One region of the Thermosinus carboxydivorans Nor1 genome, then DNA from elsewhere that is predicted to be linked to it. Evidence: riboswitches for the same ligand, from Rfam matches in the RefSeq annotation. Region 1 holds a riboswitch; each other region holds the start of a gene.
The links. Region 1 has a riboswitch for lysine ahead of TCARDRAFT_RS13745 (ABC transporter substrate-binding protein). Riboswitches for the same ligand answer to the same signal wherever they lie in the genome.
Positions count from the first base shown of each region.

Region 2: it holds a riboswitch for lysine, as region 1 does, so the genes downstream of both, dapB (4-hydroxy-tetrahydrodipicolinate reductase) here and TCARDRAFT_RS13745 (ABC transporter substrate-binding protein) in region 1, are expected to answer to the same signal.
Region 3: it holds a riboswitch for lysine, as region 1 does, so the genes downstream of both, TCARDRAFT_RS10915 (diaminopimelate decarboxylase family protein) here and TCARDRAFT_RS13745 (ABC transporter substrate-binding protein) in region 1, are expected to answer to the same signal.

Region 1 is NZ_AAWL01000034.1:8,419-12,582, reverse strand. Features, by position in the region: gene TCARDRAFT_RS13760 (M20 metallopeptidase family protein) at 1-508, shown strand, start outside; gene TCARDRAFT_RS13755 (AbgT family transporter) at 539-2,113, shown strand; lysine riboswitch at 2,228-2,403, shown strand; gene TCARDRAFT_RS13745 (ABC transporter substrate-binding protein) at 2,601-3,746, shown strand.
Region 2 is NZ_AAWL01000015.1:33,458-37,621, forward strand. Features, by position in the region: gene TCARDRAFT_RS16030 (hypothetical protein) at 1-70, shown strand, start outside; gene TCARDRAFT_RS10305 (dCTP deaminase/dUTPase family protein) at 81-530, shown strand; gene TCARDRAFT_RS10310 (hypothetical protein) at 620-937, shown strand; gene TCARDRAFT_RS10315 (YlmC/YmxH family sporulation protein) at 959-1,252, shown strand; gene TCARDRAFT_RS10320 (general stress protein) at 1,313-1,945, shown strand; lysine riboswitch at 2,032-2,205, shown strand; gene dapB (4-hydroxy-tetrahydrodipicolinate reductase) at 2,317-3,111, shown strand; partial or broken gene TCARDRAFT_RS10330 (aspartate-semialdehyde dehydrogenase) at 3,133-4,164, shown strand, end outside.
Region 3 is NZ_AAWL01000018.1:5,530-9,693, forward strand. Features, by position in the region: gene TCARDRAFT_RS10915 (diaminopimelate decarboxylase family protein) at 254-1,540, opposite strand; lysine riboswitch at 1,663-1,842, opposite strand; gene TCARDRAFT_RS16035 (ribonuclease R family protein) at 1,946-3,259, opposite strand; gene TCARDRAFT_RS16040 (RNB domain-containing ribonuclease) at 3,225-4,164, opposite strand, start outside.

The sequences.
Region 1 (4,164 bases):
GACGGCCACTATTTCGGTGGGCGCCATTCGCGGTGGCGAACGGTACAATGTCATCCCGCGCGAAGTGGTCATGGAAGGCACGGTGCGCACGCTCAGCGAGAATGTGCGCCAGGCCATTCCTAAGCTGGTGGAGCGCATGGTGCAAGGCGTGACGGCCGCCTACGGCGCCGGCTATGAGCTGGACTACCAGTTTGGCTATCCCGTGCTGGTGAACGATGCCAAAGCCGCCGGCATTGTCGCCGAGGCGGCTGCCGAAGTGATCGGCTGCGCGGCGCTGCAGCCAGTGGAGCCCATCCTGGGGGCGGAGGATTTTGCCCGCTATCTCGCCAAGGTTCCGGGCGCCTTTTTCCTGCTTGGCTGCCAACAACCCGGCAATGCTTATCCGCTGCACAGTTCTCGCTTCGATGTGGATGAGCGGGCGCTGCTGCTTGGCGCCCGCGTCATGTACAGCGTCGTCCGGAAGGCGCTGGCCGCTTACGCGCCAGATGCCGCGCTGCGGGCGTCATAAGCAAACTTTAAGTGTAAAGGAGGTTTTTTTATGGCGGAATTTTCGCGGCAACCTCAGTCTGCGCCGCCGCAAGTCGGCGCGTTTCAAAAGTTGCTGGACGTAATCGAGTACATCGGGAATAAGTTTCCTTCGCCGTTCATGCTGTTTACTATTTTGGGACTTATGGTGCTGATTTTATCCTGGGTGTTTGATGGCGCCACCGCGTCATACATCGGCAAGGGCGGCAAGCCGACCGTGGTGAAGGTCGTCAGCCTGCTCAACGCTGACGGTTTCCGCTATATTCTTGAGGACATGGTTAAAAACTTTGTCAACTTCCCGCCGCTGGGGCTGGTCGTTGTCATGATGCTGGCCATGGGCCTGGCCGAAGCCACCGGTCTGGTGAGCGCTTTTGTCCGCCGCATCATGCTGGGCGTGCCGTCCTGGGCCGTTACCAGCACCGTGTTCTTCCTTGGCATCAACGGAAACCTGGCGTCTGACGCCGCCACCGTCTTTATCCCCGCAGCGGCCGCCGCCGTATACGCCAGTATGGGGCGCAACCCGCTGATGGGTATGTCGGTCGCCTTTGCCGCTGTCCAGGCCGGTTTTAGCGCCAACATCCTGCCGGCCGGCACCGATGCGCTTTTGGCCGGGATTACCCAGTCGGCCATTGGCACAATCCCGCAGACGGCCAATTCCCCGGTCCACCCGCTGATTAACTATTACCTCATGAGTTCGTCGGTTATCATTCTGACAATTGTGGGCACGCTGATCGCTGAGAAGGTGGTCGGTCCGCGCCTCGACCGGCTGCATCCCGTGACGGAGTTCGGGTTGAAGGTGAGCGAACATGAGCTTACTCCGGAGGAAAAGAAGGGGTTGCGCTACGCCGGTTGGGCGGCACTTGCGTATATAGCGCTGCTCCTCATCCTGCTGGTTCCGGAAAACGGCCTCTTGCGCAATCCCAAAACGCATGCCATTTTGCCTAATTCGCCGTTTTTGAGCGGCATTATTCCGATCTTGTTTTTCTTCTTTATGACCGTCGGCATCGCGTTCGGCATTGGCAAGGGTGTTATTAAAAAGGAAAGCGATATTGGCAAGTTCATGGGCCAGGGGGTTGCGGGGATTATCAGCTTCATTGTCACCGCTTTCTCTGCCGCCCAGTTCATTGCCTGGTTCAATAAGAGCAACCTTGCTACCGTTATGGCCATTAAGGGCGCCGACCTGTTAAAAGCGCTCGACTTTACGGGCGTATCGCTTATTATCGCTTTTATCCTTTTTTCGGCTTTCGTTGACCTGTTTATTGTCAGCGGCTCGGCCAAGTGGCTCATCTTGGCGCCGGTGTTCGTGCCCATGTTCGGCCTGTTGGGTTATGAGCCAGCACTGACTCAGGCGGCGTACCGCATCGGCGAGAGCTCGGTCAACAGCATTACGCCGCTGAACTATTATTTACCGGTGATGCTTGGCATCATGGCCAAATATGCTGGCAATGACGCCAAGGTGGGCATGGGGACGCTGGTGTCCATGCAGCTTCCCTTCGGCATAGCCTTCTTGGTCGCCTGGACGGCTTGGCTGATGGTGTTTATCTTCTTCAACCTGCCGCTCGGGCCGGGGGCTAAGATTTATCTATAATTAAGTTTTTAACCGATATTTACATAAAATTTTGGCTAAATCAAATTATTAAAAAGTTGTTGACATTTTATTTGCCATTATTATACAATTAACGCAAAAGTAACATATAGACCTTGCGAAGATAGAGGTGCGGGCAACATGAGTAGCTCCGGGGAGAAGGGCATCGCTGAACCGGAGGGAAAGGGTGACCGCCGAAGCGTGGCCGGCTGCCGAAGCGGCCATGCTGGTCCTGCGTCGAACAGGCGCCGGACTGTCACCAATTGTGAAATTGGTGGAGCGCTATCTCATCTGGCCGCTATTCGTCCCAATATTTGCAGCATGCTTGGACCCGGTGAGGCGTAGCTCCCGGGTCTTTGTTTATCTTGTTCATAGCCGGGACAACGCAGGCATATAAGTGAAGTATGAGGTATGAGGTATGAGGTGAGGGAGGAGGATTGGCGGCAAAATAGCGACTGGATTAGGCAAGAGTAAAAGAGGAGGGGTGTATGTGTCCAAGTATATGAAATTATTATCCTTGGTAGTAGTACTCATTTTCCTGGTAGCGGCGGCTGGCTGCGGTGGTAGTTCAAGCACGTCGGGCAGCAAGGGCAATCTGGTGATTGCCATGGTTAACCCGCTTTCCGGTGACAGCGCCACATACGGCGTGAGCCATAAGAACGGCATGGAACTGGCCCGGGAGGAAATTAACAAGGCTGGTGGCATCAAGGGGCAGCAAATCGAGATTCTCTTCCACGACGACGCCGGTGATCCCAAGCAGGCGGCGGCGGGTGCGCAAAAGTTTGCCGATCAGAAAAACGTCATGGCCATTGTGGGGTCGTGTCTGAGCTCCAATACGCTGGCGATGGTGCCGATCACCGATAAAGCCAAACTGCCGCATTCGGTTGTTTCGTCCAGTACGCCCAAACTGAGCGGCATGAGCAAATACTTTTTCCGCATGGCCGTGCAGGACGCTCAGGTGGGCATCCTGATGGGCGACTTGATCGCCCAGAAACTGGGGGCCAAGAAGGTCGCCATTTTGTATCCCAATAACGACTATGGCAAGGGGCTGACGGCGGCGATTGAGGAAACGCTCAAAAAGCACGGGGTGACCGTTGTGTCCAACCAGGCCTATCTGGCTACCGACAAAGATTACTCGGCGCTGCTTACCGGGATCAAGGCCCAGGGAGTTGACGCGCTGGCCGTGGCCGGCACTTACACCGACGGCGGCCTGATCACCAAGCAGGCCCGCGAGCTCGGCCTGACCATTCCAATCGTCGGCGGCACCGGTTTCTACAGCCCGAAATTCGTGGAAATCGCCGGCAAGGCGGCAGAAGGGGCGATTTTCCTCGGTGCGTTCGTAGCCTCCAACCCCGACCCGGCGGTGCAGAACTTCGTTAAGAAATATAAAGAGAAGTATAATATGGAGCCTGACACGTTTGCCGCGCTTGGCTATGACCAGATGTACGTCTTGGCCGAGGCCATGAAGAAGGCGGCGGAAAAAGGCGCCATCACCCGGGAAAACATCCGTGATGCCATGGCTCAGACTAATTACAAGGGGATTACCGGCACCGTCACCTTTAACGATCAAGGCGACTGGGTCCGCCCATATCTGTATATTACCGTAAAAGACGGCAAGTTTGTTCTGTACCAGTAAAATGCAGCGCGGGAAGCGGCCAATGCTGCTTCCCGTATTTTTGTTAAATCGACATGAATATCTAAACGGTAAGTGCAATAACAGGGAATTCATGCAAGCAATCGGCGCCACAAGTATACAAACCGTTAAACCACGGAGATATTCATGCCAATAAATTGGCACCACAAGCCAGGAAAACCGGGATTGAACCGCGGAGCGCACGGAGAGTGCGATATACATCGCACTTGGGGTTTTAATTAATTTTTAATTTTAATAAAATTTTATCCTCCGTGTTCTCTGCGGTTCTCTATATTCCCCATTTAGAAGTTGTCGGTTTTCGGAGTAGAACGCAGAGAGCGCGATATTCATCGCGCTAAATATCAAAAAAATGCCCTCTCCGTGTCCTCCGTGGTTAGACTTAAACATTTTCAAGGTTTTG
Region 2 (4,164 bases), on a different contig from region 1:
TTCCGGCGCGTTGTCGCTGACTACCTTGGGGCCTGTAAAAGAAACGGTATTGCCGGAATTAAAAATTTAGGAGTAAGTTCATGCGCCAAAGAGGTTTTGAAATAGTATCGAGCTATATTGACAAAGGTATTGCGCTGCCGCGGCGGCAGACAGCGGCCAGTGCCGGTTATGATTTCGCAGCCGCGGAGGATGTCGTTGCTGCGCCTCAGACGGTTACGCTTATTCCGACCGGGTTAAAAGCCTATATGCTGCCAGATGAGTATTTGAGCATTCATATCCGGTCAAGCCTGGCCGTCAAGCACGGTTTAAGTCTGATTAATGGTCAAGGTATTATTGACGCTGATTATTATAATAATCCAACCAACGAAGGACATATTATTCTCGCAGTATTCAATCATGGGACGCAAGCGGTGCAAATTGCGAAAGGAACACGTATTGCCCAAGGCATCTTTAATAAATACCTGTTGGTCGACAACGACCGTATTGCAGGAGCTACCAGAACAGGCGGAATAGGAAGCACGGGAAAATAGACAGCGGCCATTTGGCCGTTTTTTCTTTTTGACATAAATTTTGTCTCTCTGCATATCCATTTGGTAGAAGTATGTAGGGGGGGGACTACATGTATGCCATTGGCCTTATTATCCTTCTTACGCTGCTAATAGCATGGTCATTGTGGCTTAGGACGTGCCGTTACCGGCAAATGCTTGATGAAAACAAGACCAAACCGTCGCCGGTTTCGCTTGCCGTACAGGAACTGGTGGCGACCGCAGGCGGAATATATCTTTCACTGATTATGCTTGTGTCTTTTTTAAAATTGGAAATACCTTCAACGGTGGGACTTTTGACTGTCGCTATCGACCCGTTGGCGCTAATTTCCTTGGGCGTAGCCATTATTCAGCCGCTGTTTTTAAAACTCTACCTTCTTTTACATAAATAGAACTTATAGAGGGAGGATACTATGCGTCTAAGTGAACTATCAGGGAAAGAAGTAATTAATCTTGGTGACGGTTCCCGGCTAGGCGTAATTGATGAGTGTGAGTTGTCTTTTGATAGGAAGACAGGGCGAATAAATGCTCTCATATTACCTACCCGCGGCGGGTTATTCGGTTTCTTCAGCGATAACCGGAGTTCGACAATTCCGTGGCATGCCATTAAACGGATTGGCGATGAGGTTGTTATTGTTGACTTAAACAATGCGTTTGACCGCCTGTATGCCGGTATGCGACGTGAGCGTTACGAAGACGAATATTAAAAGGAATGGTGGGAAGACTAACATTAAATTGCAACACAATTAATGTTAGGAGGGCACACCATGGTACCAAATAATACAAACCAACAAAATCAAGGCGCAACAAACAGTGTTGTTACCAGTTACGCCAAAGCGCAAACTACATCCATGCAGTCGCAGACAGCGGCACAATCGGCCGCTCAAGGGCAAGCTGCCAAAACTGGTACTGGTAGTCAGAATGTAAAAATGGTTATCGGGGTCTTTGATTCCCACCAACAGGCTGAAAAAGCGGTAAGCGAACTGCGTAACCAGGGGTTTTCTACGGAAGAAATAAATATTGTCTCCAAAGAACGTAAAAGGCGAAATGACACTGAGTTTGTTGATGACGATATTACCGACGGCGCTCTTACCGGCGGAACACTGGGTGGAATCGGTGGCCTCATGGTAGGTGCTGGAGCTCTTGCTATTCCTGGTATTGGACCGATCGTTGCCGCTGGACCTATTGCCGCGGCCTTGAGCGGCGCGGTAGCAGGGGGTATTGCCGGAGGGTTGATCGACTGGGGTATTCCGGCAGAGGTGAGTCGGCGCTATGAGCAGCATGTTGCCGAAGGCGGAATTTTAGCGGTAATCCGGTCCGATGCGGCGAAAGTACAGCAAGCGGCCCAAGTTCTCCGGCAAAATGGTGCTCGGGACGTAGAAAGTCATAATGCTCGGTAGGAAAAATAATAAATTTTTTTAAATATGTTTGACACTGGTGTAACCATTATTATACAATGAACGTAAAATGAATAATAAACCTGCGCAGGGTGAGTAGAGGTGCGGTCCTCAAGAGTACTTTCAGGGAGAGTGGCGTCAGGATCTGAAAGGAAAGGGATGACCGCCGAAGTACGAAAGAATGCCAAGCTTTCGTGCTGGTGTTGCGCCGAACAGGTGTAACACTGTCACCAAAGTTATTTTGGTGGAGCGCTATCTCAACTAAGGGCGGGGAAACACTAGTGTTTCTTGTTCCCTTTTAAGCTGTCTACTAGTGGCAGCCGGTGAGATAGCGTTCACCGGCTGCTTCTTATTTTTGTGGGAGGTGAAAGATAATGATCAGGGTAATGGTGTGTGGAGCTTATGGGAAGATGGGTCGCGAAGTCTTGAAGGCGGTACATAGGGACGAACAACTCAGCATTGTAGGTGCGGTAGACATCAAGTCCAATTTTGATGATGTCGGTGAACTGATCGGTGCAGGCAAAATAGGCGTAACCGTTGGCAACGACCTGCAAACAGTCATTAACGAAACCAAACCCCAGGTTATGGTTGATTTTACAAACCCCGATACGGTAATGAACAATATCCGTATCGCAATTAAAAACGGTGTTTGTCCCGTAGTCGGCACTACTGGTCTTAGCGAGGCCGATGTGTCTGAGGTAAGGGAATTATGCAAACAGAGCCGTGTAAATGCGATAATTTCGCCGAATTTTTCCGTAGGCGCGGTGTTGATGATGCAATTGGCACAAGAAGCTGCAAAATATTTCCCTCATGTGGAAATTATTGAGCTGCACCACGATCAAAAACTGGACGCACCGTCAGGAACAGCGCTGCGAACGGCCGAGCTAATTATGCAGAACCGTGGCAGTATGCAGCAGGGACATCCTGCCGAGGTGGAAAAACTGGCTGGTTCCCGTGGCGGCAATTTTGAAGGCATTCGTATCCATAGCGTGCGACTGCCCGGATATGTAGCTCATCAGGAGGTCATTTTCGGTGGTCTTGGGCAGACGCTAACGATTCGCCATGATTCCATTTCCCGTGAGTCTTTCATGCCGGGTGTGTTGTTGGCGTGCAAGCGGGTTTTAACCGTCGACGGACTTGTCTACGGACTGGAAAACATTATGAAGTAAACTGAGTAATTGGAGGCGAGAATTATGAAATACAATGTTGCAATCTTGGGCGCGACCGGCGCGGTAGGACAGGAATTTATTAAGCTAATTGAAGAGCGAAAGTTTCCGGTGGGGAAGTTAAAATTACTTTGCTTCGGAAAGGTCTGCCGGCAAACAGATGCAAGTTTTAGGCGAAACATATACCGTCGAAGAAGCAAAAGCCGAATCGTTCAAAGACGTGCAAATTGCTCTTTTTGCCGGGGGACCCGCCAGCAAGGTTTTTGCTCCGGAAGCCGTTAAAGCCGGCGCCGTTGTGATAGACAATTCCAGCACTTTCCGGATGGATCCCGATGTACCGCTTGTTGTCCCGGAAGTAAATCCGGAAGCAATTAAAAATCACAGAGGCATTATTGCCAACCCAAACTGCTCGACGATTATTATGGCTATGGCCTTAAAACCGATTTACGACCGAGTAAAAATCAAACGGGTTGTTGTTTCTACTTATCAGGCTGTTTCCGGAGCCGGCAAAGAGGCTATCGACGAATTAACTGACCAGGTAAAGGCAATAATGGAAGACCGCCCGGTCGAGGCTCGTATCCTGCCGAGCGCCAGCCTGCCCAAACACTACCAGATTGCTTTTAACTTGATACCACAGATTGATGTTTTCGTTGAAGACGGTTACACTAAAGAGGAAATGAAAATGGTTCATGAAACCCATAAAATTTTCAACGATTATAGCATTGCCATTACGGCTACAACGGTTCGCGTACCTGTTTACCGCAGTCATTCCGAATCCATTAACCTAGAATTAGCGGGGCCGCTCTCGGTTGAGGAGGCACGAAGCGCTCTTGCCGCTTTTCCCGGTGTTATCGTGCAGGATGATCCTGCCGAAATGCTCTATCCAATGCCACTTTATACATCTAATCGCGATGAAGTGTTTGTCGGCCGGCTCCGCCCGGATAAATCGGTTCCTTATGGGCTCAATATGTGGGTAGTAGGGGATCAAATTCGCAAAGGCGCAGCTTTAAATGCCTTGCAGATTGCTGAGTACATGATTGACCATAAATTAATATG
Region 3 (4,164 bases), on a different contig from region 1:
AGAAAACCGAATATTGAACCACGGAGATAATCATGCCAATAAATTGGCACCACAAACCATGAACGCCCATTTTAACCACGGGAGGACGCAGAGAGCGCGATTTCATCGCGCTAAAAATTAAAATAAAAACTATTTCTCCGCGTCCTCTGCGGTTCCCTATATTCCCCATTTTGAAATTTATACATAGCTCCGTGTCCTCAGTGGTTCGTGCAAAGAAAAAAGTCCTGTCAGCGCATACGCTGACAGGACTTTTTTATTCGGTTGTCGACGCGGCCGCCAGGTTCAGTTCACACTGAGGAAAGTTAAGGGTAGCAAATAAGTCGGCCAGCGTCTCGGCACGGCGGATGAGTTTCACGCTGCCGTCAGGGCGCAGCAAGAGTTCGGCCGAACGCAGTTTGCCGTTGTAGTTGAAGCCCATCGCATGGCCGTGGGCACCGGTGTCATGGATAACGACAATATCGCCGATATCGATGCGGGGCAGCGGACGGTCGATAGCGAATTTATCGTTGTTTTCGCACAGCGAGCCGGTCACGTCGTAAATATGATCAAGCGGCCAATCTTCCTTGCCGGCCACAGTAATGTGGTGATAGGCGCCATACATGCCGGGCCGCATCAGATTGGCCATGCAGGCATCAAGCCCGACGTAATTCTTGTAAATTTCTTTTTTGTGCAGCACCCGCGCCACCAAATAACCATACGGACCGGTGATCATACGGCCGCATTCCATGGCCAGCTTGATCGGATGCAGGCCGTTAGCGACAATCTTAGCCTCATAGGCCTTGCGGATTTCTTCGCCCACATAGAAAAGGTCTACCGGTTGCTGCTCAGGGCGGTAGGGAATGCCAATGCCGCCGCCCAAGTCGATAAACTCAACTTTGATGCCGAGTTTTTGATAAATTTCAATGGCCAGGTCAAACATCATATTGGCCGTTTCGACAAAGCACTGCGGGTTGAGTTCGTTGGAAATGACCATGGTATGCAGGCCGAACCGCTTGACCCCTTTGGCCTGCACGATGCGGTAGGCGTCAAAAATCTGCTGGCGCGTCAAGCCGTATTTGGCCTCTTCCGGCTTGCCGATGATGGTATTGCCCTGCTTAAGGAGCGGTCCGGGATTATAGCGGAATGAGATAATTTCCGGCAGGCCGGCGTGTTTTTCTAAAAACTCGATATGACTGATATCATCCAGGTTGATAATCGCCCCAAGTTGTTTAGCTTTAACATACTCCTCAGCGGGCGTGTCGTTGGAGGAAAAGATAATTTCTTCGCCCGTAATGCCTACCATTTCGGCCAGAACCAGCTCGGCCATCGAACTGCAATCGGCGCCAAAGCCCTCTTCCCGCAGGATCTGCAGGATATACGGATTAGGCGTTGCTTTTACGGCGAAATATTCTTTGAACCCAGGCGCCCAGGCAAACGCGGCCGTCAACTTTCTGGCATTTTCCCTGATACCCTTCTCATCATAAATATGAAAAGGCGTCTTATGCTGGCGAATGATTTCTTCCAATTTTGCTTTAGTAAAGGGGAGCTTTTTCTCTGCCATGTCGAGATACCTCCTAATTAGAATAATGAATGCGGCCGGGAGCGCCTCAGCTAATATGAAAACGGCCTGCGAGTCCATCTCGCAAGCCGCTAAAAATGCTTATGCCAAGCCCTATACTAGCCGTGCAAGATAGCGCTCCACCCGAATTTGCTCGGATGACAGTCTTACCCTTATTTAGCGGCAAGACCAGCAGAAGGCCCTTGGCCATGACCTGCTGCTTCGGCGGATATTCCTTTCTGCACCCTTCATCGCCGGCCTGCTCATGAATGCATACTCTTAATAGCCGCACCTCTATCTCACCATATTTAATTATCGTTTCTAGTATACCGAAGCCAGGCAGGTGTGTCAACACTTTTCCTGCCCTTCCTCCTTCACGGCCGATCCTATTCCCCCAAGTTTGGAAGGCTATTTCAAGCGGCTTTTCGGTTTGGCGACCGCCTTGGCCTTGCCGCCGCTTTTCGCCTGGCGCTTAGTCCCCGTTTTACCCTTGGCCTTGTTTCCCTTCCGGCCGTTGCCGTTATCCGCCTTATCAGCTTCGCCGCGCCCCGGTTCGGCGACCCGGGCCTGGTCGATGGTGCGGTCGGCGGGATTAACGCGCACCACCCGCACGTTTACCGCATCGCCTAGGCGGTAGATGCGCTTACTGCGCTCGCCGATCAGGGCATACTGCTCTTCAATAAACTGGTAGTAGTCGTCATCCATGCTGGACACATGCACCAGACCTTCAACGCCGTTATCCAACTCAACAAACAGGCCAAAGGCGGTAACGCCGCTGATAATGGCGGGAAATTCGTCCCCGACGAACCGGGCCATGTATTCCACTTTCTTAAGGTCTACCGTCTCCCGCTCGGCCTCAGCCGCCGCCCGCTCCCGCTCTGACGAGTGCTGGGCCACGACGGGCAGCATCTTGGCCAGCTTTTCCCGCCGCTTGGCTGACAGTTCGCCGGTAGTGAATGTTTCGCGCAGAATGCGGTGGACGATCAGGTCCGGATAGCGGCGGATCGGCGAAGTAAAATGAGTATAATACCGGGCGGCCAAGCCGAAGTGGCCCAGGTTTTCCGCTTCATAGCGAGCCTGTTTGAGGGAGCGCAGCATAACCGTGCTGATAATCCGCTCTTCCGGCCGGCCGGCAATACGGGTAAGCACTTGCTGCAGGACAATCGGATGAATGTCATCGACCGTAGTTAACCGTTGGCCAAAATTATGGAGAAGAGCATTGAGCTTTTCCATCTTTTCCGTGTCCGGCTCCTCGTGCACGCGGTAGACGGCCGGCACGCCGAGCCGGTGCAGGTGTTCGGCCACCGTCTCGTTGGCCGCCAGCATGAACTCCTCAATGATGGACTCGGCGAGGCTGCGGACCCGCTTGACCAGCTCGACCGGCCGGCCCGCTTCGTCCAGCTTGACCTTTATTTCCGGGAAATCAAAATCGATGGCACCGCGGCGCATGCGCCGCTCCCGCAGGATATGGCACAGCCGCGCCATTTCCTCCAGGTGATCGACAAGGTCGGCATACTGCCGCCGCAAGTTTTCATCCCCGTCAACCAATATCCGCCGCACGATGTTATAGGACAGCCGCGTCTGGACGCGGATTACGCTGGGAAATATCTCGTAGTGGACAATGCGGCCGCCGGCGTCGATTTCCATATGGACCGACAAGGTCAGGCGGTCTTCGCCAGCATTGAGACTACAAATGCCGTTGGACAGCCGCGGCGGGAGCATCGGGCAGCACGCGGTCGACCAAATACACGCTGGTTCCCCGACGGCGGGCTTCAATGTCGAGCGGGGTGTTTTCCCGCACATAATAGCTCACATCGGCGATGTGGACGCCGAGCAGATAGCGCCCGGCGGGCAGCCGCTCAACATGGACGGCATCATCCAGATCTTTCGCGTCCTCTGCGTCAATCGTGACGATGGGCAAGTCGCGAAGGTCGCGCCGTCCCGCCAGTTCTGCCGCACTGATCTCTGCCGGCACGTCAGCCGCCGCCCGTTCTACCTCCGGCGGGAAGACCCGGGGCAGATTATGTTTGGTAATGATGGATAAAATTTCGATCCCGGGGTCGCCTTTTTGTCCCAGCACCTCCACAATCCGCCCTTCGGCACTTCGCTGCCGCTCCGGCCACTTGGTGATTTCCACCACTACTTTGGCATTGTCTTTGGCACCGTTTCTTTCGCCTTTCGGCACAAAGATGTCCCGCCCCAGGCGAGGGTCGTCGGGGACAACGAAACCATAGTGGCGACTGGCCGCAAAGGTGCCGACGATCCGGTGGTTGGCCCGCTCGACAATCCGGATAATTTCCCCTTCCCGTTTTTTGCCGTGGGCGGGAGTACGGCGATGGATACGGGCGACAACCCGGTCGTTGTGCATGGCCGTCATGGCAGCGTCGGCGGTAATATAAATATCCGGTTCTTCGGGGTTATCGGGGACAACGAAGCCGTAGCCTTTGCCGCTGGCATGAAAACGGCCCACGACGAGATTCATGCGCTCCGGCACGCCGTACTTGCCGTAACGGGTCTTGATAATCAAGGCTTCGGCTTCCAGTTCTTGTAATATCGACCAAAATTCGGTCAGTTCTTTGCCCTTAAGGCCCATTTCCTGCGCCAGATCTTCCGCGGTGAGCGGCCGG